One region of the Pseudomonas sp. AC255 genome, then DNA from elsewhere that is predicted to be linked to it. Evidence: predicted binding sites of a transcription regulator. Region 1 holds the regulator's gene; the other holds the start of a gene.
The links. The regulator sigma-54, encoded in region 1, starts transcription at its own class of promoters, with help from an activator protein. The targets are predictions, from matches to a motif close to ANTGGCATNNANNTTGCTNT.

Region 1 (14,334 bases):
CGCGTTGAGTCTCGTCCAGCTCCCGAATGTATTTGAAGATCTTGCGGCTCGAAGCAGGTGGTTTGTTTTGCGCAACCTCATGCTGGGCCTGACGGATCAGGGAACGCAATTGCTGGCGATCGGCGTCCGGGTACTCGATGACGAATTTCTCCAGCACGGCGTCATCGCCCGCGATCAGGCGGTCACGCCAGCGTTCCAGATTATGGAAACGCTCGTTGTACTGGCGAGTGGAGGCATCGAGTTGATCGAGCAGAGTCAGAATCGCGTCAGTGTCCTGGTCGCGCATCAGTTTGCCGATGAACTGCAAATGCCGTTTACGCGCGATGTTCGCGGTGTGCTTGGGCGCATCGGCCAATGCCCGGCGCAAAGCGTCGGTCAACGGCAGTTTGGCGACCAGATCAGGCTTGAGTGTGGTCAGGCGCTCGCCGAGGTCAACCAGCGCATGCAACTCGCGTTTGACCTGAGATTTGCTTTTTCTCCCGTATCGAGGGAGTCGTCGTAAGAATCAACCATGGTGGCAGTCCGCAAAGAAACGCCGCCATGATAACCAGTCGGGGGCCGCTTGTCCGGCCCGGTCGCTCGATGACCCCAGCCGAAAGCAGAATTTGAGTGGAGATGAGCATGAGTGCAGTTCAAAGCGTCGGCCCGCAGGCATTGCCGGCACTGCAAGAACAGGTCGAGCAGATCATCGCCGAAGCCAAGCGCCAGGGCGCCAGCGCCTGTGAAGTCGCGGTGTCGCTGGAGCAGGGGCTGTCGACCTCGGTGCGTCAGCGCGAGGTCGAAACCGTTGAATTCAATCGTGATCAGGGTTTTGGCATCACCCTGTACGTCGGCCAGCGCAAAGGCTCGGCCAGCACCTCGGCCACCGGGCCGGAGGCGATTCGTGAAACCGTCGCTGCAGCACTCGCGATCGCCAAACACACCTCCGAGGACGAAGCCTCGGGTCTGGCCGATGCGGCGCTGATGGCCAGGGATGTGCAGGATTTCGACCTGTTCCACGAATGGGACATCACCCCGGAACAGGCCATTGAGAAGGCTTTGCTCTGCGAGGCAGCGGCGTTCGATGCCGATGCGCGGATCAAGAACGCCGACGGCACCACCCTAAGCACCCATCAGGGCTGCCGGGTTTATGGCAACAGCCACGGTTTCATCGGCGGTTACGCATCGACCCGGCACAGCCTGAGTTGCGTGATGATCGCCGAAGCCGACGGCCAGATGCAGCGCGATTATTGGTACGACGTCAATCGCCAGGGCAGTCTGCTCGCTGATCCGGTGAGCATCGGCCAGCGTGCCGCGCAACGGGCGGCGAGCCGTCTGGGCGCGCGGCCGGTGCCGACATGCGAGGTGCCGGTGCTGTTTTCCGCCGAACTGGCGGGCGGTCTGTTCGGCAGCTTCCTTTCGGCCGTATCCGGCGGCAGCCTGTATCGCAAATCGTCGTTTCTGGAAGGCACACTGGGGCAGAAGCTGTTCCCGGAATGGCTGACCATTGATGAGCGTCCGCATCTGATGCGTGCCATGGGCAGTGCTTCCTACGACGGTGATGGCCTGGCGACTTACGCGAAACCGTTCGTCGAAAAGGGCGAGTTGGTCTCCTACATCCTCGGCACCTATTCCGGACGGAAACTGGGCATGCCGAGCACCGCCAACGCGGGCGGGGTGCACAACCTGTTCGTCACCCATGGCGACGAGGATCAGGCAGCACTGCTCAAGCGCATGGGCCGGGGATTGCTGGTCACCGAGTTGATGGGCCATGGCCTGAACATGGTCACCGGTGACTATTCGCGCGGCGCTGCGGGCTTCTGGGTGGAAAACGGCGAGATCCAGTTCGCCGTGCAGGAAGTGACTATCGCCGGCAACATGCGTGACATGTTCAAGCAGATTGTCGCAGTGGGTAATGATCTGGAACTGCGCAGCAACATTCGCACCGGGTCTGTGTTGATCGAGCGGATGACTGTCGCCGGCAGCTAAGCCGCGAATCCGCCAACAAAAAAGGCGCGCCATCCGTTGTGGATGGCGCGCCTTTTTTATTCGCTTCGCACAAATCCCCTGTGGGAGCGAGCCTGCTCGCGAAAGCGGTGGATCAGTTGCAAATGTGCTGGCTGACACGGCGCATTCGCGAGCAGGCTCGCTCCCACAAATGAACAGCGCAAACTCGAACACTTGTTTTGGTTCTCATTATCATCTAATAATAAATCTCATTTCCGAACGAGTCACGGATCATGAGTTCTGCCTTGCACGAGCAGCCCTATCTCGAAAGCCGGCGCTGGATGAGTCGCCAGATCCGTTGCGCGCTAACGCCTGCAAGGAAGGCTGTGCGGTGATCGACGTCGCCCTGGAACACACCCGCCTGTCGCGCAGCCAGCTGAAAGAGTTGCTCAACCCCGAGAAACTCACCGCCGGCGGCGTGTAAACCCCGCAACCGCTTTGGAGGCTCATCATGGAGCACTGGAAACGCACGATCGAACGGGCCAATCGCTGCTTCATGCTGGGCGAACTGATCGACGCCCGCGAGGCTTACCTGCAAGCCCTGGCCCTGGCGCAGGTGTTGTTCGAACGCTGGGCGGATGCCGACGAAGCGGTGGCGGCCTGCGTCGTCTCACATCACAACCTGGCTGACCTGCATCTGCGCCTGAACCAACCGGAGGAGAGCGCCGAATATCTCTGTGCCATCCATCAACGTTTGTTGCAGACCATGCAGGACGAGCGCTTGCGTCCGGCCCTGCGTGAGGCGGCGCTGCGCCAGAGCAGCAAGACCTACGTCGAACTGTTGAATTTCATCAGCGAGCACGGCGAATACCCACGCACCCAGCGCCTGCTGCATCCGGACACCGGCAATGCCCGCCGCGCCTCAACTTCTCATCAGTATGGAGTCCATTGAAATGGCTTTTACCTTGCCTGCCTTGCCTTACGCCTACGATGCCCTCGAGCCGCACATCGATGCGCAGACCATGGAAATCCATTACACCAAGCATCACCAGACCTACATCAACAACCTCAACGCCGCCGTGGAAGGCACCGAGTTCGCCGAGTGGCCGGTGGAAAAACTCGTCGCCAGCGTGCAGCAACTGCCGGAAAAACTTCGCGCGGCGGTGATCAATCAGGGCGGCGGCCACGCCAACCATTCGCTGTTCTGGGAAGTGATGGTGCCCAACGGTGGCGGCAAGCCCAGCGGCGCGCTGGCCAAGGCCATCGACGAGCAACTGGGCGGACTCGACAGTTTCAAGGAAGCGTTCACCAAAGCCGCGCTGACCCGTTTTGGCAGCGGCTGGGCGTGGCTGAGCGTGACACCGGAGAAAAAACTGGTCGTGGAAAGCAGCGGCAACCAGGACAGCCCGTTGATGAACGGCAACACCCCGATCCTTGGCCTCGATGTCTGGGAGCACGCTTACTACCTGCGTTACCAGAACCGTCGCCCGGAATACATCAACGCGTTCTACAACGTGATCAACTGGCCGGAAGTTGCTGCGCGCTATCAGGCCGCACTGGTTTAAGCCTTCAATAAAAACAATCAGGGCTGACTATGGGCACGGAAACACTGGCGATTGGCAGTGGGCGCATGTTTCGTTACGCGGTGGGTTCGCTTTTGCTGTTGGCGGGTATGACTTTACTGGTCGCCCACGCTTTGCAATGGCTGAATCTGGAACCGAGGCTGTTACGTGCCTTGCAGGGCGGTGCCATCTGCGCCTTGGGCACGGCGCTTGGCGCGGTGCCGGTGCTGGTGATCCGGCGCATGCCGCAGGCACTCAGCGACACCTTGCTGGGATTTGGTGCCGGGGTGATGCTGGCGGCGACGGCGTTTTCGTTGATCGTGCCGGGCATAGCTGCAGCTGAGAGCCTTGGCCTGACGCCGTGGGCCGCCAGTGGCCTGATCTGCTTCGGCATCCTGCTCGGTGCGTTCGGTCTGTATCTGGTGGATCGGCGCATTTGCGGTGCCTCGCCGGAAATGCTCGTCGGCACGCTGGAGCATCCGGTGATTCCACCGCGAATCTGGCTGTTCGTGTTCGCCATCATCGCGCACAACATTCCGGAAGGCATGGCGGTTGGCGTATCTGCCGGAGGCGGGATGGCGGACGCCGACAGTCTGGCGATGGGCATTGCGTTGCAGGATGTGCCGGAAGGACTGGTGATTGCTCTGGTGCTGGCCGGGGCGGGAATGTCGCGGGTCAGGGCGTTTCTGATCGGCGCGGCGTCGGGGCTGGTCGAACCGATATTTGCGCTGCTGTGTGCGTGGCTCGTGAGTCTGGCTCAGGTGCTGTTGCCGTTGGGGCTGGCACTGGCGGCGGGGGCGATGTTGCTGGTGGTGACCCACGAAGTGATCCCGGAATCGCGCCGTCATGGGCATGACAAGCTGGCCAGTCTGGGCCTTCTGATCGGGTTTTGTCTGATGATGGTGATGGATACGGCGTTGGGGTGAATGGAGGCGAGGAACAGTGTCCCCGCCTCGAGGATTATTCACCTTCGTCGAAATACCTTTCGATCAGATCGACCAATGCGTCCATGGCTTCCTGAGCCTGTTCGCCTTCGGTGCTCAAATGGATCTTGGTGCCTTTACCCGCCGCGAGCATCATCATTGCCATGATGCTCTTGCCGTCGACAGTCGTTTCAGGTGTGCGTCCCACTCGGATCGTGCAGTCTGGATACTGACCCGCCACGCCGACAAATTTGGCCGATGCCCGGGCATGCAGGCCCAGCTTATTGATGATTTCGATTTCACGAGCAGGCATCGCGGTGTAAATCCTTTAGGTGAGGTCGCGGTGGCGAACCTGGACGTTCTTCAGGGTTTTCTGCAGGGCCTGACCCAGTCGTTCGGTCAGGTAGACGGAGCGGTGATGCCCGCCGGTGCAGCCAATGGCAATGGTGACGTAGGCGCGGTTGCTGGCGGCGAAGCGTGGCAGCCACTTGTTCAGGTAGGCGTAGATGTCCTGATACATTTCTTCGACATCCGGCTGCTGCGCCAGGTACTCGGCCACCGGTGCATCAAGGCCCGACTGAGCGCGCAGCTCCGGTTTCCAGTACGGATTGGGCAGGCAGCGCACGTCGAACACCAGGTCGGCGTCGACCGGCATGCCGCGCTTGAAGCCGAACGACTCGACCAGAAACGCCGTACCGGGCTCCGGTTGATTCAACAGGCGCAACTTGATGGTGTCGCGCAGTTGATACAGATTCAGACTGGTGGTGTTGATCTTCAGGTCGGCCAGATCGGCGATCGGACCGAGCAGGGCGGTTTCGTCGTGAATCGCCTCGGCCAGTGAGCGATTGGCGTTGCTCAGCGGGTGACGACGACGGGTCTCGGAAAAACGCTTGAGCAGGGTTTCTTCATCGGCGTCCAGGTACAGCACATCGCACTTGATATGCTTGGCACGCACGTCTTCGAGCAACTCAGGGAAACGTGACAGATGGCTGGGCAGGTTGCGCGCATCGATCGACACGGCGACCAGCGGCTGCGCCAGTTCCGTGTGAATCAGCGCCCGCTCGGCCAGTTCCGGCAGCAAACCGGCCGGCAGATTGTCGATGCAGTAGTAGCCGTTGTCCTCAAGGACATTCAGGGCGGTACTTTTACCCGAGCCCGAACGGCCACTGACAATGATCAAACGCATGATTAGTGCCCGTTCTGCTCGTCCAGTACGACCTGGTACAAGGCTTCATTGCTCGGAGCGCTGCGTAGCTTGTCGCGCACTTCCTTGCGGTCGAGCATGCTGGCGATCTGGCGCAACAACTCCAGATGCGCGTCGGTTGCGGCTTCCGGGACCAGCAATACGAACAACAGGTCCACCGGAGCGCCGTCGATGGCGTCGAAATCGATCGGGGCTTCGAGGTGCAGCAGGGCGCTCACTGGCCCCGCGCAGCCCTTGAGGCGGCAGTGGGGAATGGCGATGCCGTTGCCAAAACCGGTGGAGCCGAGTTTTTCACGGGCGATCAGCGCCTCGAAGACATCCTGCATCGCCAGATCCGGCACTTCGCGGTGGATCAGGTTGGCAATCTGTTCGAGGGCTTTTTCTTGCTGCCGCCCGGCGCGTTCACTTGGGAACGGCCGGGGGTCAGGATGGTTTCAAGTCGGATCATGGATAGGGGTGTTAACGACCGGTCGCGCCCTGGAGGAGGCTCTGGGTCTTTTCCTTATGCTTTTTGAGTTGGCGATCCAGCTTGTCGGTAAGTGAGTCGATCGCAGCGTACATGTCGGTATCTTCTGCGTTTGCGACCACTTCACTGCCGGGAATATGCAAGGTGGCTTCGATCTTCTGTTTCAGCTTTTCGACGCACATCGTGACCTGCACGTTGGTGATCTTGTCGAAATGTCGCTCCAGTCGCTGGAGTTTTTCCTCGATGTAGGAACGCAGAGGTTGGGTCACTTCCAGTTGGTGTCCACTGATGTTGACTTGCATACAGCTTCTCCTTCGTTGCCAGTGCATAAAGCGGCAGGCCGAAAAGCCTGCCACTGGAACGCTGTAACGTGGCTTACATCAACCGCTTGCGTTCGCTCGAAGGCGCGATTCCGAGGGATTCGCGGTACTTGGCGACGGTGCGGCGAGCCACCTGAATGCCTTGTGCCTCCAGTAAACCAGCGATCTTGCTGTCACTCAACGGCTTTTTCTGATTTTCCGCAGCGACCAGTTTCTTGATGATCGCGCGGATCGCCGTGGACGAGCATTCGCCGCCTTCGGAGGTGCTGACGTGGCTGGAGAAAAAGTATTTCAGCTCATAAATACCGCGCGGGGTATGCATGAATTTTTGTGTGGTCACCCGGGAAATCGTCGATTCGTGCATGCCGACCGCTTCGGCGATGTCATGCAATACCAACGGCTTCATTGCTTCGTCGCCGTACTCGAGGAAGCCGCGCTGATGTTCGACGATCTGCGTGGCCACTTTCATCAGGGTTTCGTTGCGGCTCTGCAGGCTCTTGATGAACCAGCGGGCCTCCTGCAACTGGTTGCGCATGAAAGTGTTGTCGGCGCTGGTGTCGGCACGCTTCACAAAACCGGCGTACTGGGCGTTGACGCGCAGGCGAGGCACCGATTCCTGGTTCAGCTCGACCAGCCAGCGCTCGTTGTCCTTGCGCACGATCACGTCGGGAATGACGTATTCGGCTTCGGTCGACTCGATCTGTGAACCGGGACGCGGATTGAGGCTTTGCACCAGTTCGATGACCTGGCGCAGCTCGTCTTCCTTGAGCTTCATGCGCCGCATCAACTGGCTGTAATCGCGGCTGCCGAGCAGGTCGATGTAATCGGCGACCAGACGCTTGGCCTCGGTCAGCCACGGCGTCTTCGCGGGCAGCTGGCGCAGTTGCAGCAGCAGGCATTCGCTGAGGTTGCGGGCGCCGATACCGGCGGGCTCGAATTGCTGGATGCGATGCAGGACGGCTTCGATTTCGTCGAGCTCGATGTCTAGTTCCGGGTCGAACGCTTCAAGAATCTCTTCGAGTGTTTCGTCCAGATAGCCCTGATTGTTGATGCAGTCGATCAGAGTCACGGCGATCAGGCGATCGGTGTCGGACATCGGTGCCAGGTTCAGTTGCCAGAGCAGATGGCTTTGCAGGCTCTCTCCGGCGGACGTGCGGGTGGTGAAATCCCACTCATCGTCATCGCTGCTCGGCAGGCTGCTGGCGCTGGTCTGGTAGACGTCTTCCCAGGCGGTATCCACTGGCAGTTCGTTGGGGATGCGCTCGTTCCAATCGCCATCCTCGAGGTTATCCACCGTCGGGGCGGTTTCCTGGTAGGAGGGTTCCTGGATCTCGGCGGGCTTCTGTTCGGCGTTGTCGGCCAGCGGATCGGCGTTGTCGAAGTCGTCGCCTTCTTCCTGGCGCTCGAGCATCGGATTGGATTCCAGAGCCTCCTGGATCTCCTGTTGCAGGTCCAGGGTCGACAATTGGAGCAGGCGGATGGCCTGTTGCAGCTGCGGTGTCATCGTCAGCTGCTGGCCCATTCTCAAGACTAGCGATGGTTTCATGGCAGGGGCTTAACACCTTATTCGCCGGCGCTTTGCGCCATCCACTACAGGGCGCCGAAGCGCCAAACTTAAGCAAATTATATGCCTGAAACTGAAGTGTTTGCCTAGAGCGCTGTAACAATTAAAGCGGATAAATGCGCCTTGAATCGATACAGCGCTGTCGCGCTTACAGGCGGAACTCGTGACCCAGATAAACTTCCTTGACCAGATCGTTGGCCAGGATGGTCTCGGCATCGCCTTCAGCGATCAGTTGACCGTCGTTGACGATGTAAGCGGTTTCGCAGATATCCAGCGTCTCACGCACGTTGTGGTCGGTGATCAGCACGCCGATGCCCTTGGCCTTGAGGTGATGGATGATCTGCTTGATGTCGCCGACCGAGATCGGGTCGACACCGGCGAACGGTTCGTCGAGCAGGATGAACTTGGGTGCAGTGGCCAGGGCGCGAGCGATTTCCACCCGGCGACGCTCACCGCCGGACAGGCTCATGCCGAGGTTGTCGCGGATGTGGCTGATGTGGAATTCCTGCAGCAGGCTTTCCAGCTCCTTGCGACGACCGGCCTTGTCCAGCTCCGGGCGGGTCTCGAGGATCGCCATGATGTTGTCGGCGACCGACAGTTTACGGAAGATCGACGCTTCTTGCGGCAGATAGCCGATACCGGCCTTGGCGCGGCCGTGCATCGGCTGGTGGCTGACGTCCAGATCATCGATCAGCACACGGCCCTGATCTGCCTGCACCAGGCCAACGATCATGTAGAAGCACGTAGTCTTGCCGGCGCCGTTCGGACCGAGCAAGCCGACGATCTGCCCGCTGTCGATCGACAGGCTGACGTCACGCACGACCTGGCGGCTTTTATAGGCCTTGGCCAGGTGCTGAGCTTTCAGAGTTGCCATTACTGGGATTTCTCTTCGGTTTTCTTCTTCGGCTGGATCACCATGTCGATGCGCGGACGCGATTCGGTGACCTTGCTGCCCGTGGCGCGACCGGCGCTGGCCAGCTTCTTCACGGTGTCGTAGACGATTTTTTCGCCCTGGGTGACGTTGTTATCCTTGTCGATAACCTTGGCCTTGTCGATCAGCACCACCCGGTTCTGCTGGGCGTGGTATTGAATCGTCACGCCGTAGCCCTTGACCGGGTTGGCGTCGCCCTGGGTCTGCAACTGCTCGAAGTAAGCCAGGTTGCCTACCGAGGTCACCACGTCGATGTCGCCATTGGGCGCGCGCGTCATGGTCACGGTGTTGCCTTTAACGATCATCGAGCCTTGGGTAATGATCACGTCACCTTTATAGGTGGCGATGCCATTCTTGTCGTCCAGTTGGGCGTCGTCGGCCTGAATGCGGATAGGCTGCTGCTGATCGTTCGGCAGGGACCAGGCGCTCGCGCTTCCCAGTGCTGCGCCCAGACTGAGCAAAATAGGGAGGGTTTTAACGAGCCTCATACTGTCCTCTTACGTTCGATTGCAGGTGTATCCTGCTGTCCTTCAGGTACGCTTTCATTCCGACGCCAGTCGATACGCCGCCAGCGCCCTCGATTCTAACGGGTTGCGCGGTCTGCGCATATTCTTGCTGCGGGAACACGGTCATGCGGGTGCTGGTGATCAGGGTGCCGCGCTGTTTCTCATCGGTGCGCTGTACGCGTACCGAATCGATCAATTCAACTTCGGTGCCGCCCGAATTCACTTCGCCGCGCTCGCTGGTCACGTGCCACGGGAAGTCGGTGCCGCGGTACATGTTCAAATCAGGCTTGGTTACCAGAGTGACATCGGTGGCCTTGACGTGCTCGGCCTTGTCGGAGGTCATCTCGTACTGCACGTTGCCGTCGGGCAGGTATTGAATGGTGTGCGTGTTGGTCGCGTACCAGTCGATCGGATTCTCGGCGGCCGAGACCGGCGGCTTGTCGAGGAAGCGCTCAGGGCTGATGTTCCAGTAGCCCACCGCAGCGAAAATCGCCGCGATGCAGCCGAACAGCAGGAAATTGCGAAACTTTTTGCTAAACATGGTCAGGCTCACAGGTACGCGGCGTTGGCCGCTTCGAGGCGGCCCTGGGCGCGCAGGATCAATTCGCAGAATTCGCGGGCGGCACCTTCGCCGCCACGGGCGCGGGTAACGCCGTGGGCGTGTTCGCGGACGAAATCGGCAGCGTTGGCCACCGCCATGCCCAGCCCTACACGGCGGATCACCGGCAAGTCTGGCAGATCGTCACCGAGATAGGCGACTTCTTCATAGTTTAGGCCCAGTTGCGCGAGCAGACCGTCGAGTACCACCAGTTTGTCCTCGCGCCCCTGAAACAGATGCGGGATGCCGAGGTTTTTCGCGCGGCGCTCGACCACCGGGGTCTTGCGGCCACTGATGATCGCCGTCTGCACGCCGGCATTCATCAGCATCTTGATGCCCTGGCCGTCGAGGGTGTTGAAGGTCTTGAACTCGCTGCCGTCTTCGAGGAAGTACAGGCGCCCGTCGGTGAGCACACCGTCGACGTCGAACACTGCCAGTTTGATCGCTTTGCCGCGTTGCAGCAGATCGTTGCTCATTACATGACTCCTGCGCGCAGCAGATCGGAGAGGTTGAAGGCGCCGATCGGGCGATCCTCCTCGTCGACGACTACCAGGGCGTTGATTCGATGGTCTTCCATGATTTTCAGGGCTTCGGCGGCGAGCATGTCGGGCCGGGCGGTCTTGCCGTGTGCAGTCATCACCTGGTCGATGGTGGCGCTGCGGATGTCGATGGCGCGATCCAGCGTGCGGCGCAAATCACCGTCGGTGAAGATCCCGGCGAGCTTGCCATCGGCCTCAATAATAGCGGTCATGCCCAGACCCTTGCGGGTCATTTCCATCAGCGCGTCCTTGAGCAGGGTGCCGCGTTGTACCTGCGGCAGCTCCTGTCCGGCGTGCATGACGTTTTCGACTTTCAGCAACAGGCGACGGCCAAGGGCGCCACCGGGATGCGAGAAGGCAAAATCTTCGGCGGTAAAACCACGCGCTTCCAGCAGGGCCACGGCCAGGGCATCGCCCATGACCAGTGCGGCCGTGGTCGAAGAGGTCGGTGCCAGATTCAGCGGACAGGCTTCGTGCTCGACATGCACATTGAGATTGACCTCGGCAGCCTTCGCCAATGGCGACTGTGGATTGCCGGTGACGCTGATCAGCTGGATACCCAGGCGTTTGATCAATGGCAGCAGCGTTACGATTTCGTTGGTCGAGCCGGAGTTCGACAGGGCCAGAATCACATCGTCGCGGGTGATCATGCCCATGTCACCGTGGCTGGCTTCGGCCGGATGCACAAAAAACGCCGGAGTGCCGGTGCTGGCCAGGGTGGCGGCGATCTTGTTGCCGATGTGCCCGGATTTGCCCATGCCGACTACGACCACACGGCCCTTGCTGGCCAGAATCATCTCGCAAGCGCGTACGAAATCGGCGTCGATATGGGTCATCAAGCCTTGGACGGCTTCCACTTCGAGGCGGATGGTGCGTTGTGCCGATTGAATCAGGTCGCGGGTTTTGCTCATGTCAGAATCGTATGGGCCGATGAAAAGGCGGCGATTATAGCGGGTATGTGGCAAAGCCTCACGCAAGTTCGACGTGCTTTGTCATTACTGGTTACCAAAACCCTCTGAAAGTCGCTCAGGCCCTCTTCAGTCGGCGATCTTGGCCGGGTTCTCGCTTGGGCGCTCAGCCTTTGCAGTGATATAGTTCGCCGCCAGTTCGGCCTGCCCGGGATGCAGGTGTTTCCGAGGAAAGTCTGGCATCCCAGTGAGAGGCTGCATCGCAAGGAGTTTAGATGAGTGCCGATAACGCCTACGCGGTCGAGCTGAAGGGAGTCTCCTTCAAGCGCGGTGCGCGGAGCATTTTCAATAACGTCGATATCCGCATCCCGCGCGGCAAGGTCACCGGCATCATGGGGCCTTCCGGCTGCGGCAAGACTACGCTGCTGCGCCTGATGGGCGCGCAGTTGCGGCCGTCCGGCGGCGAAGTCTGGGTCAACGGGCAGAACCTGCCGACGCTGTCGCGCAGTGATCTGTTCGATGCGCGCAAGCACATGGGCGTGCTGTTTCAGAGCGGTGCGCTGTTCACCGACCTGGATGTGTTCGAGAACGTGGCCTTTCCGCTGCGGGTGCACACGCAACTGCCGGAAGACATGATTCGCGACATCGTCCTGCTGAAATTGCAGGCCGTGGGGCTGCGTGGCGCCATCGACCTGATGCCGGACGAACTGTCCGGCGGCATGAAGCGCCGCGTGGCGCTGGCCCGGGCGATTGCCCTCGATCCGCAGATTCTCATGTACGACGAGCCCTTCGTGGGCCAGGACCCGATCGCCATGGGCGTGCTGGTGCGCCTGATCCGCCTGCTCAACGATGCACTGGGAATCACCAGCATCGTGGTCTCGCACGACCTGGCGGAAACGGCGAGCATTGCCGACTACATCTATGTCGTGGGCGATGGTCAGGTGCTGGGGCAGGGCACGCCGGATGAGCTGATGAATTCGGATGACCCGCGTATCCGCCAGTTCATGACCGGTGATCCCGATGGCCCGGTGCCGTATCACTTTCCAGCGACGGATTACCGCGCAGATCTTCTGGGGAAGCGTTGATGCGCAGAATTTCATTGATGGAACGCGTGCGTCGGTTCGGCGAATCGGCGATCGACGCGGTCGCGGTGTTTGGTCGGGCGACCCTGTTCCTGTTTCACGCCCTGCTGGGCCGTGGCGGTATCAGCGGTGGTTTTGGCCTGTTGGTCAAGCAGCTGCATTCGGTCGGCGTCATGTCGCTGGTGATCATCGTCGTTTCTGGCATTTTCATCGGCATGGTGCTCGCGCTGCAGGGCTTCAGCATTCTTTCCAGCTATGGTTCAGAGCAGGCTGTAGGGCAGATGGTCGCCCTGACGCTGCTGCGTGAACTGGGGCCGGTGGTCACGGCGTTGCTGTTTGCCGGGCGGGCCGGTTCGGCGTTGACCGCCGAGATCGGCAACATGAAATCCACCGAGCAGCTGTCCAGCCTGGAAATGATCGGTGTCGATCCGCTCAAGTACATCATTGCCCCGCGCCTGTGGGCCGGCTTCATTTCCCTGCCGGTGCTGGCGATGATCTTCAGCGTCGTCGGCATCTGGGGCGGTTCGTGGGTCGCAGTCGACTGGCTGGGCGTTTATGAAGGCTCGTACTGGGCGAACATGCAGAACAGCGTGAATTTCACCAGTGATGTGCTCAATGGCGTGATCAAAAGTGTCGTTTTCGCCTTTGTGGTGACCTGGATCGCCGTATTCCAAGGCTATGACTGTGAACCCACTTCCGAGGGAATCAGTCGTGCCACCACCAAGACCGTGGTGTTTGCCTCGCTGGCAGTGCTCGGTCTGGACTTTATTCTGACCGCTTTGATGTTTGGAGATTTCTGATGCAAAACCGCACCCTGGAAATCGGTGTCGGCCTGTTCCTGCTGGCAGGGATCCTGGCTTTGCTGCTGCTCGCCTTGCGCGTCAGCGGCCTGTCTCCGACTTCGTCCACCGACACTTACAAGTTGTATGCGTATTTCGACAATATCGCCGGTCTGACGGTCAGAGCCAAAGTGACCATGGCCGGGGTGACCATCGGCAAGGTCACCGCAATCGATCTGGATCGCGACAGCTTCACCGGTCGGGTCACGCTGCAAGTGGATAAAAAGGTCGACAACCTGCCGGTCGATTCGACTGCATCTATCCTCACCGCGGGTCTGCTGGGCGAGAAATACATCGGTATCAGCGTCGGCGGTGAAGACACCCAGTTGAAAGACGGTGGAACCATCCACGACACGCAGTCGTCACTGGTACTGGAAGACCTGATCGGTAAATTCCTGCTCAATACCGTTAGCAAAGACGCCAAATGAGGAGCTTTTGAATGATCTCTATCTTGCGACGTGGCCTGTTGGTGTTGCTCGCGGCCCTGCCGTTGATGGCTAACGCTGCACCGGGGCAATCGGCTCATGACCTGATTCAGGACACCACGAACCGGATGCTTGCCGACTTGCAGGCAAACAAAGAGAAGTACAAGCAGGATCCGCAGGATTTCTATGCGGCGCTCAACAACATTGTGGGGCCAGTGGTGGATGCCGAGGGTATCTCCAAAAGCATCATGACCGTGAAGTATTCGCGCAAGGCCACGCCTGAGCAGATGCAGCGCTTTCAGGAAAACTTCAAGCGCGGTCTGTTCCAGTTCTATGGCAACGCTCTGCTGGAATACAACAACCAGGGCATCACGGTTGACCCGGCCAAAGACGAATCGGGCGACCGCACCAGCGTCAACATGACCGTCAAGGGCAGCAATGGCGCGATCTATCCGGTGCAGTACACGCTTGAGAAGATCAGCGGCGAGTGGAAACTGCGCAACGTGATCATCAACGGCATCAACATCGGCAAGCTGTTCCG
Region 2 (14,334 bases), 740 kb from region 1:
GTTGCCGACCTGCACCAGCATCAAGCGGTCACGCGGACCGAGCGCGCGTGAGCCGATCAGCTCGATTACCTGGCCCTTGCCCGCTGGCCCCGCCTGCTGCACGCGGCGCAACAGCCAGGCGAGGAAAAAGATCAAACCCAGCACCAGCAGCAAACCGAACACCAGTTGCGTTAACTGACCGGCCACGCCGCTGTTGACCATTGGCGCGGTGGCGGCAGGCGCGGCAGTGGTTGCACCCGGCTCGGCAGCCAGCACGCTCAACGGCCATGCCAGCAGCACCCAGAGAAACCTTTTCACTCAGCGCAGCTTCTTGATGCGTTCGCTTGGGCTGATCACGTCGGTCAGGCGGATGCCGAACTTCTCGTTGACCACCACTACTTCGCCGTGGGCGATCAAGGTGCCGTTGACCAGCACGTCGAGCGGCTCACCGGCCAGACGATCAAGCTCGATCACCGAACCCTGGTTGAGTTGCAGCAGGTTGCGGATGTTGATGTCGGTACTGCCGACTTCCATCGAGATCGACACCGGAATGTCGAGGATCACGTCCAGGTTCGGACCGTCGAGGGTCACCGGATCATTGTTCTTCGGCACGCTGCCGAACTCTTCCATCGGCAGACGGTTGGAGCTGGAAGTGCCGGCGTCGGCGGCCAGCAGTGCATCGATGTCAGCCTGGCCGGCATCACCGGTTTCTTCCAGGGCCGCAGCCCATTCATCGGCCAGTGCCTGGTCGTCCTGCGCGTTCATATCGTCGTTCATCATGTGTCCTCGGCGGGCAACAATTCGGTTAAATACGGGGTGAAAAGCGCCGCCTCAGCGACGCTCGATCGGCTCGATCACCTGCAACGCGAGGTTGCCTTTGTGCGAGCCCATCTTGACCTTGAAGGCCGGCACGCCGTTGGCGCGCATGATCATGTCTTCCGGCATCTCGACCGGGATCACATCGCCCGGTTGCATGTGCAGGATGTCGCGCAGCTTCAACTGGCGGCGGGCCACGGTGGCGCCGATCGGCACGTCGACATCGAGCACGTCCTGGCGCAGGGCGTTGACCCAGCGCTCGTCCTGATCGTCGAGGTCGGACTGGAAACCGGCGTCGAGCATCTCGCGCACTGGCTCGATCATCGAGTACGGCATGGTCACGTGCAGATCGCCGCCACCGCCATCGAGTTCGATGTGGAAGGTGGAGACCACAATCGCTTCGCTCGGGCCGACGATGTTGGCCATGGCCGGGTTCACTTCCGAGTTGATGTACTCGAAATTGACTTCCATGATCGCCTGCCAGGCTTCTTTCAGATCGACGAACGCCTGCTCGAGCACCATGCGCACTACGCGCAACTCGGTCGGGGTGAACTCACGCCCTTCGATCTTGGCGTGACGGCCGTCACCACCGAAGAAGTTGTCCACCAGCTTGAACACCAGTTTGGCGTCGAGGATGAACAGCGCGGTGCCGCGCAGCGGTTTGATCTTGACCAGGTTGAGGCTGGTCGGCACGTACAGCGAGTGCACGTATTCGCCGAACTTCATCACCTGCACGCCACCGACAGCCACGTCCGCCGAGCGGCGCAGCATGTTGAACATGCTGATGCGGGTGTAGCGGGCAAAGCGCTCGTTGATCATTTCCAGCGTCGGCATGCGTCCACGGACGATGCGATCCTGGCTGGTCAGGTCGTAGCTTTTGACACTGCCGGGTTCGGCAGCATTATCGGTCTGTACCAGACCATCATCGACGCCATGCAGCAGCGCATCGATTTCATCCTGGGACAGCAGATCCTGCACGGCCATGTCGTGTTCCTACTGCAGTACGAAATTAGTGAAAAGCAACTGTTCGATGACCACTTTGCCCAGTTCTTTCTGCGCCACTTCCTGGACGCTGGCGGTGGCCTTCTGGCGCAACATCTCCTGGCCGACCGGGGTCGCCAGTGTGGCGAAATCCTGACCGGAGAAGAGCATTACCAGGTTGTTGCGGATAACCGGCATGTGCACTTTGAGCGCGTCCAGATCGGCCTGATTCCGCGCCAGCATGGTGATGCTCACCTGCATGTAGCGCTGACGGCCGTTCTGGTTGTAGTTGGCAACGAAGGCCGGCGCCATCGGCTCGAAAATCGCCGCCTGCTTGCCGACCGGCGCTGCTTCAGCGGCCTCGGCAGGCTTGCTCTGCGCGCCGTGCATGAAGAACCAGGTCGCCCCGACGGATGCACCAATGGCCACCAGCAACGCCAGCACGATCACGATGATCAGCTTGAGTTTGCCTTTGGTTGCGGGGTCTTTTACTGCTGCAGCTTCGCTCTTCGCCATGCCAATAATCCGTCACTAATCGGGGGTTTCACAGTCGCACGGCAAGGCAAGAGCAAGTGTTATGCCAGAAGTGTCGGAGGTCGAGAACGACGCTAAAGTCAAAAGCACCCTCACCCCAGCCCTCTCCCGGAGGGAGAGGGGGCCGACCGAGATGTAATGGGGCTGGACATCGACCTGCACAACCGAGGTGATTGCAAGTTCAGGGCGGGAATCAACAGGTCGCCGAATGTCGAACGGATTCAGCGATGCTCGTTCAGGTCGGCGTAGTTCTTCAAGATTCCCCAATCGGTCCCCTCTCCCTCTGGGAGAGGGCTAGGGTGAGGGGGCTCTTGATTTGCTCAGGCGTAATAGTCGACCGCGCTGCTGCCAATCACGCTGGTAGTCTGCGCCACCACTTCAGCGACAGTAGCTGGTGCCAATTCCTCATCCGCCGAATCCAGGCGGCCACCCGCAGCACTGGTCCGGCCACTCTGCCCATGCTGCGCCTGTTCCTGACCTTGCTGACCCTGCCAGCCACGGTTCTGGTCGGCGACGTTGACGTCGACCTGGCCCATGCCCTGCTGGTTGAACATGTCACGCAGGCGGTGCATCTGGCTGTCGAGCGCTTCACGCACGCTTGGGTGTGCGCTCATAAAGGTGACCTGGGTTTGCTGATCGGGAACCATGTTCACGCGGATATCCAGACGCCCAAGCTCCGCCGGCTGCAACTGAATGTCGGCGGCCTTCAGGTTGACGCTGGACAGGTACATGACGCGGTTGACCACTTCTTCGGTCCAGCCGCTCTGGTGCATGGCGATCGGCTGATTCACCGGCAGCGCATTGGCGGTTTTCGGCGTAGCGGCCTGGGTCAGTGCCGCCAGACGGTTGGCGAAGTCATCGACGCGAGTGTCGCTGGTAGCCGATTTCAGATCCTTCAGACCATCGTCGATCAGCCCGCTGAAAGCTTGTTCGCCGCCCTGACTGGTGCTGTCCTTGTCGGCCTGCACGTCGAGCATGCTGGCCATGCCGGCGGCAAAGTTCTGCGCGGCGGTCAATTCACCGTCAGCCTGAGCTTGAGCAGGCGTGGCTTTCGGTTGCGCCTGACTGGCGGCGGAAATATGCCCGCCCTGCTCCATCGCCATGCGCACGGCCGGCATCGAGTCGAGCGGGTCGGCCGATGGATCGAAATCGCTGTCGGTGGCCGCCGGATCTTTGACCATGCCCGACACGACCGCCAGTGCAGGCGTTTCGGTTTCCGGCTGGGCTGGCGTGGTGACTGTTGGTGCTTGCACCACAGGCGCTGCCACCAACGGCTGAACGACTTGCGCCAAGGCCGGATCAAGGGCCGGGTCTACAGGCGCGGCATCGGCCACAGGGGTTTGTACGGTTTCAGTGGTGTCATCGGCAGTCGCTGTCGCGTCGTCGCTCGACGCCTTGTCGGCAGGCAACGCTTTGCCGCTATCGGCAACTGCTGGCTCGGGCGCGGCAGACTGCTCTTTGCCGATATCCTTTTTGCCGCTGCTGTCCGCGACCTTATCGCGTGCCGGCTTGACTGAATTGTCAGCGCTCACGGCGGGCTTGGCCGGCGCCTGATCGGCGAACACTTTGGCGAAGCTGGAAGCCTTGTCCCCGGCGTCTGCGGCCATTGCCGACGATTTGGCAGCGGCGGCTTGCGCCTTGGCCTGAGCGGCGGTCTGAAGAAGGATATTTGGGGTCGCAGGCATGAAACGGTCTCCGCTGCACTGGGATCGTAGGTACAGTTGAGCAAGATGACTGCAAGTGCCGGGCCAGTTTGGCCAGACACTTGCGAAAAGCGCCGGACGGCAGCTTCAGTGAATGTGGGCGTGGTGCTTTTCGCTTTCGTACACCGGACGTACTTCGGCGAATTCAGAATGGATATCGGCGACTAGCTGAGCGAGTGCTTCCGGGCTTTTGTCCTTCGCGTTCGACTCCAGGTCCTGGCACAACTCGGCCAGTCGAACCGCGCCCATGTTGCTGGCGCTGCCCTTGAAGCTATGCGCTACATCGGAAAGCGCTTTGGCGCTGGTGCTGTCCTGCAACTCGTGCAGGCGGCTTTGCGAATCTGCCAGAAAAGTCTCCAGCAATTCCGTATAGCCGTCCTCCATCACCTCGCGCAAAGTATCGAGGACTTCGCGATTTACATGTGCGTCTGTCACTTGCTCACTCCTTGATCAAGAATGGGCGGATTATGCCTCAATCTCCCAGAAAAACTCCACGCTGGCACTACGACCTTGGTCCGACCAACTGGCGTTGCGCCCCAGTTGCCGGACCAGACCGATGCCGCGTCCCGACAAGCGGACGTTATCCACGGGCCTTTCCATGACCCGCGCCACATCAAACCCCTTGCCGCTGTCATCGACACGAATGACCAGCCGCCCACCCTCGCCTTGCGGCTGGACCTGCAAATGCACTCGCACGAAACCGTCTTGCAGCGCCTCCAACCGCGCCGCGCGCATTTCATAGTAGCGGGCGAAACCTGCCGCATCGCGTTTGAGGCTCGAGTCCAGCCCGAGCACGCCATGCTCCAGGCCATTGGAATACAACTCGGCGAGCACGCTGTACAGCGCCCCGCTTTGCGCGCGCAGGCCATGCACTTCAAGCAGCAACTGCAAGAGGAACGGCAATGGATTGAAGCGCCTGAGCGTGGCGCCGCGAAACTCGAAACTGGCCGACCAGTCCAGCGGGCACGACTGGCCGCTGTCTGAATACACCGGCGCGGCGCCGTGGGCCTGCGCCGACTCAAGCAGACTGACTTCGACCATGCTTACGTCATCACGGGCCTGTCCGCGAAAATCGCGCAACGCCTGTTCGATATCCTCGAATAACCGATCCGGCTCACGGTTCGCCGCAAACACCTGCTGCAAGCGTTCGACGCCGAACAACAGGTCATTGGCATCGCAGGTATCGATCACCCCGTCCGATAACAGAAACACTCGATCATCGACGGCCATCGGATACACATCCGTACGGTCATCGAAGGCTTGCGCGCTGAGAATCCCAAGGGGCAAATGCCGCGCCGGCAAGGGCACACGCTCGCCGCTGGCCATGCGGTGCAAGTAACCGTCGGGCATGCCACCGTTCCACACCTCCACCGAACGGCTCTGGAAACTCAGACTGAGCAAGGTGGCACAGCAGAACATGTCCACCGGCAGGATGCGCTTGAGCTTGGCGTTCATCTCGCGCAGGGTTTCGGCCAGGCCATAGCCCTTGGCGGTCATCCCATAAAACACTTCGGCCAGCGGCATCGCCCCCACCGCTGCCGGCAAGCCATGCCCGGTGAAATCGCCGAGCATGACGTGCATGTCACCGGCAGGCGTGTACGCCGCCAGCAACAAGTCACCGTTGAACAGCGCATACGGCGATTGCAGGTAACGGATGTTCGGCGCACTCAGGCAACCGGAATGTGCGACCTTGTCGAACACCGCTTTGGCCACGCGTTGTTCGTTCAGTAGATAGTCATGATGTTTTGCGATCAGATCACGCTGCTGCAGGACCGTTGCCTGAAGGCGCCGCAAGCGATCCATCGCCTTGATTTTGGCGGCAAGGATCACCTGGTTGTACGGCTTCGCCAGAAAATCGTCACCGCCAGCCTCTAGACAACGGGCCAGCGCTTCACTCTCGGTCAGCGAGGTGAGGAAGATGATCGGCACCAACGCTTCACCCGCCAGCGCCTTGATCTGCCGCGCCGCTTCGAAGCCGTCCATTACCGGCATCAGCGCGTCCATCAACACCAGATCGGGTTCTTGCTGCTGGAAGCATTCGACCGCCTCCGCACCATTGGCCGCCGTCAGCACTTGATGACCTTGACGGCGGACAATGGTGGACAGCAGCAGCCGGTCGGCGGCACTGTCTTCGGCGATAAGAATAGTCAGCGGCTCTTGCGCCTGCATGGGCGTCAACTGATGTCGAAGAGTTTGTCGAAGTTGGAAATCGCGAGGATTTTCTTCACATCGGAGCTGCTGTTGACGACGCGGATATCCGAATTGTCGCCACCGGCGTGATCACGCAGCAGAAGCAACATGCCCAGCGCGGAGCTGTCGAGGTAAGTGGCCTCTTTGAGATCGACCACGATGGATTCGGGTTTGTGTGGGAGCCGTTCATACGACTCGCGAAATTCCTGATGGCGACCGAAATCGAACCGGCCTTTGACGGCGATCGTGAGCTTTTTCTGGTCTGGAGAGACTTCTGTAACGACTGACATTGACTGGCTTCCTTGTCATTGACGAACCTGTACAAGGTTTAGCACCTGGATAGGGTTGGGGCAAGGCTGGAAAAGCAGATCAAAAGATCGCAGCCTTCGGCAGCGCCTACATTTGAAAATGCATTCCCCTGTAGGAGCTGCCGAAGGCTGCGATCTTTTGATCTTTAAAAGGCATCACGCCGTGGCAACCGCTGCGACAGTTCATCGAGCAGCTTCTGCTCGCGCTTGTCTTCCAGGCGTTGCGCTTCATCACGATAGCGCTGCACCAGTTTGCGCAAACCCTCGACGCGGGCAAACGCCTGCTGCCACTCTTCACGAGCCTTGTCGAGCTTGTTCTGGTGCCAGACCAGGCTCTGCCGTTGTTGGTCGACGGCGGTGTCGAGTTGCGCCAGAAAACCCTGGAAGCCCAGCAGCCATTGCCCGGTCACGCCGGTGCTGCCGCGCACGATCCACTGCTGCGAGTAATCCAGACGAAAGGCATTGAGGTCGGCCAGTTTGCTTTCGGCAACTTTGACCTGGCCCTGAAAGTAGGCGAGGCGCTGCACGGCGGCTTTCTCGGCCTTCTCGGCCATGTCCACCACCGGTGCCAGGCGCGCAGCGCGGCTAACGGCCATGGCCGGTTACCCGCCCGCCGCAGGGGCGAACAGGGTTTCCAGATAGGCCTGGCTTTCACCCAGATTGATTTTGTCGTTGAGGCCCTGGCGCTGATACCTGACCAACTGCGGTTGCAGGGAAATCGCCAGATCGGTCTCGCGATCGCCACCGGCCACATAGGCACCGACGCTGATCAGATCGCGGCTCTGCTGATAGCGTGACCAGAGCTGTTTGAAATACTGCGCGCGCTGCATGTGATCCGGCGAAACCACCGCCGGCATCACCCGGCTGATCGACGCTTCGATGTCGATCGCCGGATAGTGGCCTTCCTCGGCGAGGCGCCGCGACAGGACGATGTGGCCGTCGAGCACGCCCCGCGCCGAGTCGGCAATCGGGTCCTGCTGGTCATCGCCTTCGGACAGTACGGTGTAGAACGCCGTGATCGAGCCACCGCCCTTCTCCGCGTTACCGGCGCGCTCCACCAGTTTCGGCAGCTTGGCGAACACCGAAGGCGGATAGCCCTTGGTTGCTGGCGGTTCGCCGATGGCCAGAGCGATTTCGCGCTGGGCCTGGGCGAAACGGGTCAGCGAGTCCATCAGCAGCAGAACGTTCTTGCCCTTGTCGCGGAAATACTCGGCGATGCGCGTGCAATACATCGCCGCGCGCATACGCATCAGCGGTGCATCGTCTGCTGGCGAGGCAACCACTACCGAGCGTTTGAGGCCTTCTTCACCGAGGATGTGCTCGATGAATTCCTTAACTTCGCGACCACGCTCACCGATCAGGCCGACGACGATGATGTCGGCCTCGGTGAAGCGGGTCATCATGCCCAACAGCACCGATTTACCGACACCGGTACCGGCGAACAGACCCAGACGCTGGCCACGGCCGACCGTCAGCAAACCGTTGATGCAACGGATGCCGACATCCAGCGGTACGCTGATCGGATCACGGTTGAGCGGGTTGATGGTCGGGCCGTCCATCGGCACCCAGTCTTCGGCCTTCATGCCGCCCTTGCCGTCCAGCGCGCGGCCAGCACCGTCAAGAACACGGCCAAGCATGCTCATGCCCATCGGCAAACGACCGGTATCGGCCAGCGGCACCACGCGGGCGCCCGGGGCAATGCCGGCGACGCTGCCGACCGGCATCAGAAAGACTTTGCTGCCGGAAAAACCCATGACTTCCGCTTCCACCTGAGACGGATGGTAGCTGTCGTCATTGATGACCATGCAACGGGTGCCCATGGCGGCGCGCAAGCCTTCGGCTTCGAGGGTCAGGCCGACCATGCGCAGCAGCCGACCTTCAAGGATCGGCGCGCCGGCAATCTCGGTGGCCTCGGCGTAGGTGCTCAGGCGCTTGGCGAAACTGGTGCGTTCAAGGCGCATCGCTGGCGTCCGCGCGCGGCTCGTCAGAGTCGACAGCCGCTGGGGTGTCTTCAGGAATATCGAGCGTCAGGTCTGCCGCTGCCGGATGCAGAGCCTGCTCATGCAATTGGTCGAACAGCTTGGCCATAACCTGGGTCACCCGTGACTCGACGCTGGCGTCGATGCGGCTGTGCTCGGTTTCAACCCGGCAACCGCCCGGCAACAGCGACTCGTCCTCGACGATGCGCCAGGTTTCTTCGTGGCGTTCGCGCAGGGCTTTGACCTGGGCGAAATCCTGCGGATTAACGTACAGGCGCACGTTTTCCACGCCCAGCGGCAACAGCTTGAGGGCATCGCGCATGACGTGTTCGATCTGTGTCGAGTCGATGGCCAGTTCGCGCTTGATCACTTGTTTGGTGATGTGCTGCACGAGGTCGACCAGCGACTTTTCAATCTGGGTGTCTTGCTCGGCGATCGGTTCGAACAGGTTGGCCATCAGCAGCTCAAGGCTGGCGATTTTCGCCGCCAGCGCCGTTTCTGCTTCCTGACGCACCTTCAGCGTGGTGCTGTGAAAACCTTCCTTTTCACCAATGGCGAAGCCCTCGTTGTAAGCCTCCTGACGGATGCTTTCGAGTTCTTCCAGGGTCAGTGGCTGGACTTCTTCCAGCGGCACTTCTTCCATTTCCGGCGGTTCGGGTTCCGGCTCCGGCTCGGGTTCCGGTTTCGGCGGGTCGAAGCTGGGCAGCGCCCAGGATTCGAAGCCGCGAACATCACGGGCGCGGATCAGATCCGTCACAGACTCGTCAGGCTTATCCATGGGCTTAGATCATTTCCTCGCCGCCCTTGCCACCGAGCACGATCTCGCCGGCTTCGGCCATACGACGGGCAATAGTGAGGATCTCCTTCTGCGCGGTTTCGACGTCGCTGACGCGCACCGGGCCTTTCGCCTCGAGGTCGTCGCGCAACAGTTCGGCGGCACGCTTGGACATGTTCTTGAAGATCTTTTCCTTGACGCCCTCGTCCGAGCCTTTGAGGGCCAGCACCAGCACATCGGAAGAGACTTCGCGCAACAGCGCCTGAATGCCACGGTCGTCGACGTCGGCAAGGTTGTTGAACACGAACATGAGGTCTTCGATCTGACCGGACAGGTCTTCGTCGACTTCGCGGATCGAGTCCATGAGCTGGCCTTCGATCGAGCTGTCCAGGAAGTTCATGATGTCGGCCGCACGCTTGATGCCACCCAGGGTGGTGCGCGAGGCGTTCGAGTTGCCGGAGAACTGTTTCTCGAGAATCTGGTTGAGTTCTTTCAAGGCGGCCGGTTGCACGGTGTTCAACGACGAGACGCGCAGGATGATGTCCAGACGCACTTTATGGTCGAAGTTGCCGAGCACTTCACCGGCCTGATCCGGGTCGAGGTACGCGACCACGATTGCCTGGATCTGCGGGTGTTCGTAACGGATGACGTCAGCGACTGCGCGCGGCTCCATCCATTTCAGGCTGTCGAGGCCGCTGGTGTTGCCGCCGAGCAGGATGCGGTCGATCAGGCCGTTGGCCTTGTCTTCGCCCAGGGCCTGGGTGAGCATCTTGCGTACGTAGTCGTCGGATCCGACGCCGAGGCTGGTCTGATCGCCGACGATGTCGACGAACTCGCTCATCACCTGCTCGACCTGTTCGCGATGGACGTTGCCCATCTGCGCCATGGCCACGCCGACGCGCTGAACCTCCTTGGGCCCCATGTGGCGCAGCACTTGCGCAGCATCGGTCGAACCCAGGGACAGCAGCAGAATCGCGGCTTTGTCGACCTTGGTCAGTTTGACGGTGGCGGCTCGGTTATCACTCATCTGCGTTAATCCACTCTTTCACGACCTGAGCCACGCGACCCGGGTCTTCAGCTACCAGACTCTTGATTGCATTCAGTTGCGCGTCATAACCCTCGCTCGGGCTCGGCAACAGAATGCTCTGCGGACCACCGAGGCTCACGCGGTCGTTGGCCAGTTCGCCGTCCAGGCCGCCCATGCCACCAAGTTCCACGTCGCTGCCCAGACCGGCCAGCTCCTTGCCTTTGCCACCGCCGGTGATGTTGTTGAGCACCGGACGCAGCACACCAAACACCAGTACGAGGATGAACAGCACACCCAGCACTTGTTTGACGATGTCCCAGAACCATGGCTGGGAGTAGAACGGAATATTGGCAATCACTTCGCCGCGCTCGGCGGAGAACGGCATGTTGATCACGCTGACGCTGTCGCCACGGCTGGCGTCGAAACCGACCGCGTCCTGCACCAGACGGGTGAAGCGCGCCAATTCGTCGGCGCTCCACGGCGCACGGCTGGTTTCGCCGTTGGCCGGGTTGATCTTGACCTGATCGTCGACCACCACCGACACCGACAGGCGATTGAGACGGCCCTGCTGCTGCTTGGTGTGGCTGATCGAACGGTCGAGTTCGAAGTTCTTGGTCGATTGTTGACGCTTGTCGGCCGGGTACGGCGCGAGCATCGGCTGGCCGGTGGCCGGGTCCATGATCTGCTGGCCGTTGGCATCAACCAAAGGCTGACCTGGCTGAATCATTCCGGCCGGTGCGGCGGTGCCACCGGTGGTCTGCGGCGCCGAGGCAGGCGACGGCGGCTGGTTGCTCAGGGCACCCGGCACACCTTGCGGACCATTGCTGGCGGTGCGTTGTTCATTGACCGACTGCTCGCTGCGCAACGCCGGTTGGTCCGGGTTGAACTGCTCGGCGGTCGATTCGACGGCACTGAAATCGACGTCGGCGGAGACTTCAGCCTTGTAGCGATCGTTGCCCAGTACCGGTTGCAGAATGTTGTGCACGCGCTGGGTGAGCATGCTTTCCATGCGGCGGCTGTAATCGAACTGCTTGCCGGCCATGGTCATTTCCGAGTTCTCCGCCTGATCGGAGAGCAGGTTGCCCTTCTGATCGACGACGGTGATCTGCGATTTGCTCAACTCGGGCACGGAAGTCGCGACCAGGTTGATGATCGCCACCACCTGACCCGGCTCCAGCGAACGCCCGCTGTACAGCTCGACCAGTACCGAAGCGCTCGGCTTGCGCTCGTCACGGACGAACACCGAACTCTTCGGAATGGCCAGATGCACGCGGGCACCCTTGACGTTGTTCAAACTGGAAATGGTCCGCGCCAGTTCGCCTTCGAGGCCGCGACGATAACGGGTCGCTTCCATGAACTGGCTGGTGCCCAGACCCTGTTCCTTGTCGAGGATTTCGAAACCGATGTTGCCGTCGCTGGGAGTGACACCAGCGGCAGCGAGTTTCATCCGCGCACGGGACAGGTCGTCGGCCTTGACCAGCAAGGCGCCGGAATTGGGTTCTACGTTGTAGGGAATGTCAGCGGCGGCCAGGGTTTCCATGACCTGCTTGGCGTCCATGCCGGCAAGGCTGCCGTACAGTGGACGGTAATCCGGCTGCTGCGACCACAGCACCACGGCAAAGCCAATCGCCACGCTCGCCGCCAGACCGACCAACAGGCCGACCTGACGCAGCACGGTCATCTGGGAAAGGTTTTCCAGAAAGGACAGGCCGAACAGCGGCGGTTTGCCGTCGATCGGGGTGGCCTTGGCCGGAACGTTATCAGCGACTGCTTCTGCCATGACTTATTTCGCCCTTAAACCGGCATCTGCATGATGTCTTGGTAAGCCTGGACCAGCTTGTTGCGCACCTGGGTCAGAGCCTGGAACGACACGCTGGCTTTTTGCGACGCAATCATGACGTCAGTCAGGTCGACACCGCTCTTGCCGATCTCGAACGCGTTGGCCAGTTGAGTCGACGCCTGCTGGGTATCGCTGACTTTATTGATCGCCTGACCGAGCATGTCGGAAAAGCTGCTGCCCGCGATTTCAGGGACAGCGGCAGTCGATTTACGCGCAGACATGGCATCCACTTTCATGGCCTGCATGTCCATCATCAACCGATTAAATTCAATACCTTGGCTCATGGTCTACTCTCTTGGGCGGCCCGCAATTTTTTGACACTCACTCGGCGGGTACACAGGTATTAGCAACAAGGGTGCCAGCTAGTGGGCACCCTCCTGAGAAAAGCATCTGGAATGTTTTGCAGCATCGATCAGGTGGCGAACAGATAACCTTCGACATCCATCCCGGCATCGCGCATTTGCGCCAGTTTGTAGCGCAGGGTGCGCGGGCTGATGCCGAGCTTTTCGGCAGCTTCCTTACGGCGGCCACGCTCGGCGCGCAGGGTGTCGATGATCATCTGAAACTCCCGGCGGCGCAGGTCATCGCCCAGCGCGCCGGAAGAATCCGCCTCGATTTCCACCTCGCGGATCACCGGTGCCGTGATCGGCAACGGCGCAAATGTCACCGCACCGCTCAGGCAGAAATCCTGCGGCTGAATCAAACCGCCCTGCTGCAGAATCAACGCGCGCTGAATGGCGTTGTCCAGCTCCCGCACGTTGCCCGGCCACGGGTACGCGGTCAGGCAAGCTTGAGCTTCGGGGGACAGCTTCGCTGCTGCGTGCTTCATTTTATTGACGTGTTTGGCCAACAATTTTTCCGCCAGCGGCAGGATATCGGCAGTGCGCTCGCGAAGTGGACGCCAGGCCAAGGGGAAAACCGACAAGCGGTAAAACAGGTCTTCGCGAAAACGCCCCGCCGCCACTTCACCGGCCAGATCGCGGTTGGTCGTGGCGACCACGCGAATATCCAGAATGATCGGCTTGCGCGCGCCCACTCGCTCCACTTCCCGCTCTTGCAGGACGCGCAGCAACTTGGCTTGCAGGCCCAGGGGCATTTCGGAAATTTCATCGAGCAGAATGGTGCCGCCGTCCGCCTGCTCGAACTTGCCGGCCTGCGAGGCGATGGCGCCGGTGAACGAGCCCTTCTCATGGCCGAACAGTGTTGCTTCGAGCATGTTGTCGGGAATCGCCGCGCAGTTGATCGCAATAAACGGCTGGCTCGCCCGTCGCGATTGCTGGTGAATGTAGCGCGCCAGCACTTCTTTACCGGTGCCGGACTCGCCGGAGATGAGGACAGTCGAATCACTGCGCGCAACCCGCGCCGCCAACTCAAGCAACTGCGCACTGGCCGGTTCAACGGCGACGGGGCCTTCCGCTTCGCCAGCATCAATGCAGCCCAGCGCATGTCGCGCCACCAGATCGAGCAATGCCTTGGGCTCAAACGGCTTGACCAGATAATCCGCCGCGCCTTGGCGCATCGCATCGACCGCACGCTCGACCGCGCCGTGGGCGGTCATCAATAGCACCGGCAATTGCGGCTGGCGTGCGCGCAGCAACGCAAGCAATTGATGACCGTCCATGCCCGGCATGTTGACGTCGCTGACCACCAGGCTGAAAGCTTGCTGCGCGACGGCCGTCAGCGCTTCTTCGGCGCTGCCGACGGCGTGATAGTCGTGGCCGGCGAGCAGCAGCGTATCGGCCAGCGCCTCGCGCAACGAACGGTCATCCTCGACCAGCAACACCTTGATGCCCATGACGTTTATTCAACTCCTTGTGCAGCGGAAAACAGCGGCAGACTGACCTGCGCGCAAGTGCCGCGCCCGACTCGCGAACGCAGGGTCAATTCTCCCTGATGCGCACGGGCCACCGCTTTGACCACGGTCAGGCCGAGGCCGGTGCCGGTGACCTTGGTAGTAAAAAGGCTCGCCGAGGCGCGCCAAAACTGTCGGCTCAATGCCGCTGCCGCTGTCGCTGACACACAGACGCAGGGTGTTGCCTCTGGTGTAGCAATGCACTTTCAGGCGCGCTTCGCCAGCGCTGGCCTGAATGGCGTTTTCAATCAGATTCAGTAATGCGCCGACCAGTGTGTCGCGGTTGCACAGCAACTCACCGGCATGGCTGTCGCACTGCCAGCGGATCGGCAGGTCCTGCACATGGGTCA

Region 2: the regulator sigma-54 is predicted to act here: its motif matches at 4,033-4,052, upstream of ACZZ0K_RS16280 (flagellar hook-length control protein FliK).

Annotation. Positions count from the first base shown of each region.
Region 1 covers NZ_OZ409841.1:4,309,228-4,323,561, reverse strand. Annotated here, with positions in the region: partial or broken gene yjgA (ribosome biogenesis factor YjgA) at 1-513, opposite strand, end outside; gene pmbA (metalloprotease PmbA) at 622-1,968, shown strand; partial or broken gene ACZZ0K_RS19675 (FagA protein) at 2,220-2,300, shown strand; gene ACZZ0K_RS19670 (hypothetical protein) at 2,438-2,878, shown strand; gene ACZZ0K_RS19665 (superoxide dismutase) at 2,880-3,491, shown strand; gene ACZZ0K_RS19660 (ZIP family metal transporter) at 3,521-4,414, shown strand; gene ACZZ0K_RS19655 (HPr family phosphocarrier protein) at 4,449-4,724, opposite strand; gene rapZ (RNase adapter RapZ) at 4,740-5,597, opposite strand; partial or broken gene ptsN (PTS IIA-like nitrogen regulatory protein PtsN) at 5,600-6,063, opposite strand; gene hpf (ribosome hibernation-promoting factor, HPF/YfiA family) at 6,075-6,383, opposite strand; gene ACZZ0K_RS19635 (RNA polymerase factor sigma-54) at 6,457-7,947, opposite strand; gene lptB (LPS export ABC transporter ATP-binding protein) at 8,114-8,839, opposite strand; gene lptA (lipopolysaccharide transport periplasmic protein LptA) at 8,839-9,384, opposite strand; gene lptC (LPS export ABC transporter periplasmic protein LptC) at 9,371-9,943, opposite strand; gene ACZZ0K_RS19615 (KdsC family phosphatase) at 9,952-10,476, opposite strand; gene ACZZ0K_RS19610 (KpsF/GutQ family sugar-phosphate isomerase) at 10,476-11,450, opposite strand; gene ACZZ0K_RS19605 (ATP-binding cassette domain-containing protein) at 11,723-12,532, shown strand; gene mlaE (lipid asymmetry maintenance ABC transporter permease subunit MlaE) at 12,532-13,329, shown strand; gene mlaD (outer membrane lipid asymmetry maintenance protein MlaD) at 13,329-13,796, shown strand; gene ACZZ0K_RS19590 (MlaC/ttg2D family ABC transporter substrate-binding protein) at 13,808-14,334, shown strand, end outside.
Region 2 covers NZ_OZ409841.1:3,569,588-3,583,921, forward strand. Annotated here, with positions in the region: gene fliO (flagellar biosynthetic protein FliO) at 1-297, opposite strand, end outside; gene fliN (flagellar motor switch protein FliN) at 298-756, opposite strand; gene fliM (flagellar motor switch protein FliM) at 811-1,779, opposite strand; gene fliL (flagellar basal body-associated protein FliL) at 1,789-2,292, opposite strand; gene ACZZ0K_RS16280 (flagellar hook-length control protein FliK) at 2,631-3,995, opposite strand; gene ACZZ0K_RS16285 (Hpt domain-containing protein) at 4,101-4,448, opposite strand; gene ACZZ0K_RS16290 (ATP-binding SpoIIE family protein phosphatase) at 4,479-6,182, opposite strand; gene ACZZ0K_RS16295 (STAS domain-containing protein) at 6,188-6,493, opposite strand; gene fliJ (flagellar export protein FliJ) at 6,658-7,107, opposite strand; gene fliI (flagellar protein export ATPase FliI) at 7,114-8,472, opposite strand; gene fliH (flagellar assembly protein FliH) at 8,462-9,268, opposite strand; gene fliG (flagellar motor switch protein FliG) at 9,273-10,292, opposite strand; gene fliF (flagellar basal-body MS-ring/collar protein FliF) at 10,285-12,072, opposite strand; gene fliE (flagellar hook-basal body complex protein FliE) at 12,087-12,416, opposite strand; gene ACZZ0K_RS16330 (sigma-54-dependent transcriptional regulator) at 12,545-13,927, opposite strand; partial or broken gene ACZZ0K_RS16335 (sensor histidine kinase) at 13,933-14,334, opposite strand, start outside.